Synechococcus sp. PCC 7335: one gene and its partner. The protein of the gene in region 2 interacts with the protein of the main gene of each other region in a pairwise test. Links are inferred from orthologs where the notes say so. Each region holds a gene or a part of one and is shown on either strand. Other genes may lie near its edges.

Region 1 (3,736 bases), 460 kb from region 2 along the record:
ATGCTGATTGCAAGCTTCCTAGCATTTGCAATCAGCGTCTTGCTAGGAAGTGGTATGGCCACTGCGATTGATACAGGTCGCGCTGCAAGTACCACCAACACCCTCACAACTGCCAATACTTCCTATGGCATGGTTGATCCCATTAATTCTCGGCTCGAAGCTAGCTACCGCATCTATCTCAACGAATGCGCTACCTGTCACGTTGCTCTACCGCCAGCTGTTCTCCCTACGCAGACCTGGCAGCACCTCGTTGTCGACTCTGAACACTACGGCCTGACGCTTAGTGACATCACCGCTTTTGAAAAGCAGCTAATCATCAACTACCTCCAAGCTTACTCACGTCCTCACAAAAGCAGCGCTCCAACTCCCTTTAGACTCTTTAACTCGGACTACTTCCAAGCGCTTCATCCTCAAGTCAACCTTCCTCAGCCGCTCAACTTACTTACTTGCACAAGCTGCCACCTCTCAGCTACCACCCAAAACTACCGAGACATCATCTCGAACCCGAATAGATAGATCGAGACGATAAGGCTGAGAATCCAGATGGAATCGAGATCTCGACACGTATTGTTCAATCTGCAGTGACATCTTTAAAGCGGTAACATCTCTGAACATGAGACTTCTCTGTAGGGAAACCCGACCTGCTCGGCCCTTCCCTACAGGTCAGCTATCCCCATAAGATTAGGTAGAATTAATATTCCGGGGCTGACCTATACTTGCCTCGCTCGTCGTTTCTCCAGCCCGACATGCTAAAAAGACTTCTAGGCGATCCGAATACTCGTAAGCTCAAAAGATATCAGCCCGATATTAAAGAGGTGAACCTGCTTGAGGAGGAAGTGCAGGCACTTTCTGACAATGAGCTAGCTGGTAAAACAGCTGAGTTTAGGCAGCGTTTAGAGAACGGCGAAGAGATAGACGACATTCTAACAGAGGCTTTTGCTGTTGTTAGAGAAGCCGCAAAACGAGTTTTAGGTATGCGTCATTACGACGTACAGCTATTGGGTGGCATGGTGCTACACGATGGTCAAATTGCTGAGATGAAAACAGGTGAAGGCAAGACGCTTGTTTCGACCTTACCAGCCTATCTAAACGCAATTTCAGGAAAAGGCGTTCACATCGTAACGGTCAATGACTACTTAGCGCGCCGCGATGCGGAATGGATGGGCCAAGTTCACCGATTTCTAGGGCTAAGTGTGGGTTTGATCCAGCAGGGCATGAGTCCAAAAGAGCGCAAAAAGAACTACGCTTGCGATATCACCTACGGCACTAACAGCGAGTTTGGCTTCGACTATCTGCGCGATAATATGGCAACGCAAATGACAGACGTCGTTCAGCGTCCTTTCAACTTTTGCGTGATTGATGAAGTTGACTCTATCTTAATTGATGAGGCCAGGACGCCGTTGATTATCTCGGGGCAGGTAGAACGTCCGGGTGAAAAGTACACGAAGGCGGCTGAAGTTGCTGCTCAGCTAGAAGGAGATGAGGTTGATTACGAAGTCGACGAGAAAGCTCGTAATGTGCTGCTAACGGACGAAGGCTTTGAAAAAGCAGAGAGTCTGCTCAATGTAACTGATTTGTTCGATCCTAAGGACCCTTGGGCGCACTATATCTTCAACGCAATTAAGGCGAAAGAGCTATTTACCAAGGATGTCAATTACATCGTGCGCAACGGCGAAATTGTGATTGTCGACGAATTTACTGGCCGTGTGATGGCTGGTCGTCGCTGGAGTGACGGCTTGCATCAGGCAATTGAGGCCAAAGAACACGTCGAGATCCAGCCTGAGACTCAGACACTTGCGTCTATCACCTATCAGAATTTCTTTTTGCTGTACCCAAAGCTTTCTGGAATGACTGGAACTGCAAAGACAGAGGAAGCTGAGTTTGAAAAGATCTATAAGCTAGAAGTTACGATCATTCCTACGAATCGCCCTTCCCAACGCCGTGATCTGCCCGATGTGGTTTATAAGACTGAAAATGCGAAGTGGAATGCGATCGCCCAAGAATGCGCTGAGATGCATGAAACGGGTCGGCCTGTCCTTGTGGGTACGACTAGCGTCGAAAAATCCGAGGTCCTCTCTGCACTACTCAGTGATCTCAAAGTTCCTCATAACCTCCTCAATGCCAAGCCAGAAAATGTAGAACGCGAGTCAGAGATTGTGGCCCAAGCAGGTCGCAGTGGCTCAGTCACGATCGCAACCAACATGGCAGGGCGCGGTACGGATATTATCCTAGGAGGTAACGCCGACTATATGGCGCGGCTAAAAGTACGCGAGTACTTTATGCCAAGGCTAGTTAAGCATGAAGACGACGATAAGTTTGGTGTGGCGCAGGTATCTGCGGCTAAGAACAGTCGTCAGAAAGCTGGATTTGCCGATAAGAAGAAGGTCAAAACCTGGAAAGTTGCTCCGCAGATCTTTCCAACCGATCTCTCACCTGAGATCAAGAACAACCTAAAAGAAGCCGTCGATTTTGCAGTCAAGACATACGGGGCGCAAAGCCTATCGGAACTAGCCGCAGAAGATAAGATCGCGGTAGCCGCAGAGAAAGCACCTTCTGACGAACCCGTGATCCAGAAGCTACGCGATGTTCATAACCAGGTTCTAGAAGCTTACGAAGCAATCACCTCAGCTGCGCATGACGAGGTAATTCAGTTAGGTGGTCTACATGTGATTGGCACGGAGCGCCATGAATCTAGGCGGGTGGATAACCAGCTTAGAGGCCGCGCAGGTCGTCAAGGCGATCCTGGTTCGACTAAGTTCTTCTTGAGTCTAGAAGATAATTTACTGCGGATTTTTGGAGGCGATCGCGTTGCAGGCCTAATGAATGCTTTCCGCGTAGAAGAAGACATGCCAATTGAATCCGGGATGCTTACTCGTTCACTAGAAGGCGCCCAGAAGAAAGTTGAAACCTACTACTATGACATCCGTAAGCAGGTCTTCGAATACGATGAGGTGATGAACAATCAGCGCCGTGCTATCTACGCTGAGCGCCATCGCGTATTGGAGGGTCAAGCGCTTAAAGAACTTGTCTTAGGCTATGCCGTGCAGACCATGGACGACATCGTCGAAGCCTACGTTAATCCAGAACTTCCTTCAGAAGAATGGGATTTAGCTAGCGTTGTTAGCAAAGTACAAGAGTTTGTCTACCTGCTCTCTGATTTGACCCCAGACCAGCTAGAGAATCTATCCATGGGCGAGATGAAAACTTTCTTAGCGGAGCAGGTTCGCATCGCCTATGACCTCAAAGAAGCTCAGGTTGATATGATCAAGCCTGGTCTGATGAGGGAAGCCGAGCGATTCTTTATTCTTCAGCAGATCGATACACTCTGGCGTGAGCATTTGCAGCAGATGGACGCCCTACGGGAGACCGTTGGCCTGCGTGGTTATGGTCAAAAAGATCCCTTGATTGAATACAAGAGCGAAGGCTACGAAGTTTTCTTAGAAATGATGACAGGTATCCGCCGCAACGTTGTGTATACACTCTTCCAATTCCAACCCCAGCCTCAACCTGCAGCTAAGCAATCTGAAATGGTCTAGAGGCGATGGCACTCTTGCGTACTTATTTGTGTATCAGCAAGGCTCTCCAACTTCCTCTTCTAGAAGTACTTCAGTTTCCACTTTACCTGCATCAACCCACTTCTTTAGCGTGAAATCTTCCAAAAAGAAGTTCTGATATCGTGTGGCTAATTCTGATAGAACAATGCTGTAGGTCTTGAAGCGCATGACTACGGGCGCAT
Region 2 (3,561 bases):
ACAGCTTTGAAACTTGGCAAGGAGACGAGCTAGCAGGGGGGTTCCTCGGCATCTGCCTTGGCGGCGTGTTTATTGGCGAGTCAATGTTTTACCGAATTCCTGAAGGCTCGAAAGCAGCGATGGTGATGCTAGTGAATCATTTGCGATCGCGTCAGTTCACTCTCTTCGATGTCCAGATTCTCAATCCGCATTTGGCTAGATTTGGTGCTTTTGAGATCGACAGAGCCGTCTACGAAGCCACCTTATACAACGCCATTCAACAGTCCTGCCAATTCGACTAGATCCGGTTTGGCCAAACGCTACCTAAGCAACCCTAGTGAGAACTATAGCTTCGGCCGCGTGGCCTTCACGAAGAGTATGCATCCGCCCATGGCTATAGGTGCTAGCTTTCTATCCGGGTGAGTAGCACCGGACAATTTGCATACACCCGAATATAGTCAGACAGAGACCCGCCCAGCAGCCGATCTAGATCCGGCAATCCCTTAGCAATTGTTGGACGCCGATCAGGTGAGCCCAAAACCAATAGATTGATATTTAGCTGATCGACTAGTTCACAGATACGTTCGCCAGGTTTACCCGCCGGAGCCAGACAGCGATACTTAATGCCCATACGCCGAACTTTGGAAACTGCCTCTGCAAGGACTGGATCATTTTCAGGGCGATCTTGAAGAACTTCTTCGAGCTTGCCACTGAGCTTAGAGATCGTATGGACTAGAATAATCTCGCTGCCTTCAATATCACGAGCAAAATCGATTGCCGCATCTAAACTGGCCTTCGCCGAGTCAGACTTATCAAGGGCAACTAGGATACGCCTGATTGACTTAATCGCATATAGATCATCTTTAACTAGCAGCATTGGCCGTGACGAGAGCTGAAAAACGTATTGGCTCACAGAATTACCGATAATGGCTTGCAGACCTTGCAGTCCTCTAGAACCCATAACAATTAGGTCAGCGTTAATCTCGTCAGCGACCTTCCCTACGACATCTTTAGGCTCACCTTCACGCAAAATGGCGTTTACCTCAGCGGGGTTAAGACCAAGGCTATTCACTGCCTCGGCTAGAATTTTGCCACCTTTCTCCCAGCGTTCAGTCATAACCGCTGAAGTGGACTGAGAAGGAACAACGTGAAGAATGGTAAGACGCGATCGCTTGATCCTAGGAATCTGCATCAGCACCTTCATCATCGCTCTGGTATTACCAATGCCTGAGTCAGCTAGCAAGATATTTTCGATCATAGGTTTAGCCTGGTCACTTCTAGCTCTGATTATCTCTACTTCCAGGAGATACTGACTCAAGTAGTAAACAACTATTGACGATTGAGATGTAATGGCAAAGATAGATAGTCCTAAATGGTTCGAGTATCCGATTAGAGTTCAGCCTCATCACACAGACTATGGCGGCGTAGTTTGGCATGGAGCATACATCACCTGGCTAGAATCAGCTCGTGTAGAGTGCCTACGCGCAGCAGATGTTCCCTTTGACCAGCTAGTAAGTTCAGGCTTTGACCTACCAGTAGTTGCACTAGAAGTTCGCTACCGACAACCGCTGACACTTGGAATGACCGCTATCGTCAGGACTCGACTAGCACCCGTAAAGGGGCTGCGATTGAACTGGCTATACGAGATTGTCACTGTCGACGCGAATGAGACTATTCAGGTATGTCTTACTGCTCAGGTGACCTTGGTTGCTGTGAGCGTACGCGATCGCAAAGTCATTCGCCAGCTACCAGCAGCCGTCAAAAAGATCATCGGCCAAATTTCTCAATATTTTAATGAGTAAGCGGAAGAAAGCGCAGGTTGTCAACTATAGACGCAGGTTATCAACCATATAAGAGGGGAAGTAGCGCAATACTCAGCAATCAGCTAAACGAAGTAGTTGCGCAGCGCATTTACTTCAAAGCGCTACATTCTCGCTGTGACGATAGCTACAAAACTCATCTCACTACTGTCGAAAACAGCAAAAACTTCATCACTATCATAAATTTACAACTCTTAGTATCCTAGAGTCTTTCTCCACAAGCTTTCCACAGGTTTTCCACAAGTCGATCGGAGGTTTTCCACAGGTGAGAATGAAACGAGGGGATCTCACTCCCAATTGTGGAATACGCCAACTAGGATATTTCTGTCTGCTATCACGAAGGCAGTGTAAACTTGTGTAACAAAAACCGCCCTGAAAGCCACTTGCCTGAATTCTTTAAAAATCTATTAAGTCTCTATCAGTAGTTCTATCTGTTGCTATTTCTAGATGGATGCTCCACAATTGATGAACACATTCGTTGATCGCTTCGTTCCACACAGCATCTTGTAAAACAGGAGCTAAGGCATAACAAAGCGTGACATTTTTGAGTCTAAATAAATCAGTGGTAAGGAGTTCGTCAGTGCAACAAACAGTCAGCTTATCAGTGGAAATTCCAGAAGATTTACACGCTTCAATTCAACAGTATTTAGATGTGCGTTCTAGTTGGAGTCAGGACCGTTTGTTCTGCGCAGCGCTTTCGCTATTCCTTATGCAAAATGGTGTGACTCATCGCCAGGTCAGTCGCATCTACCTAGACAGCCTCTTTGGTCAACAGCCAGGAAGCAACAAAGAAATGATTCGCTCAAATGCCTAGTATATCTAGCATATTATCTTGCACGTAGAGCTTCAGCTGAGCATCGCTGTCAATGGTTGAGCAGGTGATCGCTAGATAGCCAATTTCTATGAGTTTCTGATATAGCAAAGTAGGGGTGCATTCTTACTCTGCATGTAGACTTTGTGGCTAGAGTTGTCTGTTATCCTGTAACAATGTTAGCCGGTGAGTATGTCCTAACTTCTACGAAAGCTATGGATAGGTTAATCTATCTGTTCTAATTCATTCTTCTTATTTAATTACAATATTACTCTTCGCTAGATGAATAGAGAACAAGCCGTTAGCATACTATTGCTAAAGTATTAGCCTGAAAACATATCAACCGTCAGAACACACCAGTTCATAAGCGAATCTGTTTTCTCTTAGGGAGTCATCGGCTGTCGCTGACTTAGCTATCAATAGAATTAGTCTGTATTTGTTGATCTTAGGAAAGTGACTTACCAAGCTACAATTACCTATTTCCCAATTGCTTTGACTAGGCCAATTCCACCAAAGTAAAGAAAAAGCACTGCACCTCCTAGCAAACTTTGCGTTATCGGATCTGTCGAAGGAGTAAGGACTGCCCCTAGAATAGCTGCGCCTAGCAGTACATAGCGCCAGCCAGATAGCATCTGCTTGGAGTCAACAATTCCCAGCAGGCCCAGCAGTAGCTGAATCACTGGGATTTGGAATGCTAACCCCGTACTAAATAGCAGCAACAGCACAAACTCAAAGTATCGATCGATTGACCACATCTGCTCAACCACATCCGCACCGTAATTGATGAAGAAATTTAGAGCAGCCGGAACTAGGGCAATATAGGCAAATCCCAGCCCCGCAAAAAATAAGATGCTAGAACCTAGCACTACTGGACCAATCAATCGACGCTCTCGCCGAGTTAGTCCCGGCAACACAAACTGGATAATTTGGTAGAGGATAAACGGACTCGCA

The links. The genes of interacting proteins can lie anywhere in the genome.
Region 1: the proteins of S7335_RS18905 (region 2) and secA interact in binary tests that used the Escherichia coli proteins (3 or more experiments, as listed by UniProt). The link is inferred for Synechococcus sp. PCC 7335 from one-to-one orthologs.

What each region holds. Positions count from the first base shown.
Region 1 is NZ_DS989904.1:4,053,251-4,056,986, reverse strand. Bases 438-3,736 are described here. They hold secA (preprotein translocase subunit SecA), read left to right. Parts: upstream 438-746; coding sequence 747-3,536; downstream 3,537-3,736. Other genes in these bases: S7335_RS17030 (glutathione S-transferase family protein), read right to left, coding at 3,570-3,736; S7335_RS17040 (hypothetical protein), read left to right, coding at 438-516. In the rest of the region: more of S7335_RS17040, read left to right, coding at 1-437. UniProt on the Escherichia coli protein: Required for protein export, interacts with the SecYEG preprotein conducting channel.
Region 2 is NZ_DS989904.1:4,515,172-4,518,732, forward strand. What follows is about bases 370-3,054. They hold S7335_RS18905 (thioesterase family protein), read left to right. Parts: upstream 370-1,328; coding sequence 1,329-1,781; downstream 1,782-3,054. Other genes in these bases: S7335_RS18900 (universal stress protein), read right to left, coding at 383-1,237; S7335_RS18910 (DUF2811 domain-containing protein), read left to right, coding at 2,380-2,613. In the rest of the region: aat (leucyl/phenylalanyl-tRNA--protein transferase), read left to right, coding at 1-281; twin-arginine translocase subunit TatC, read right to left, coding at 3,087-3,561.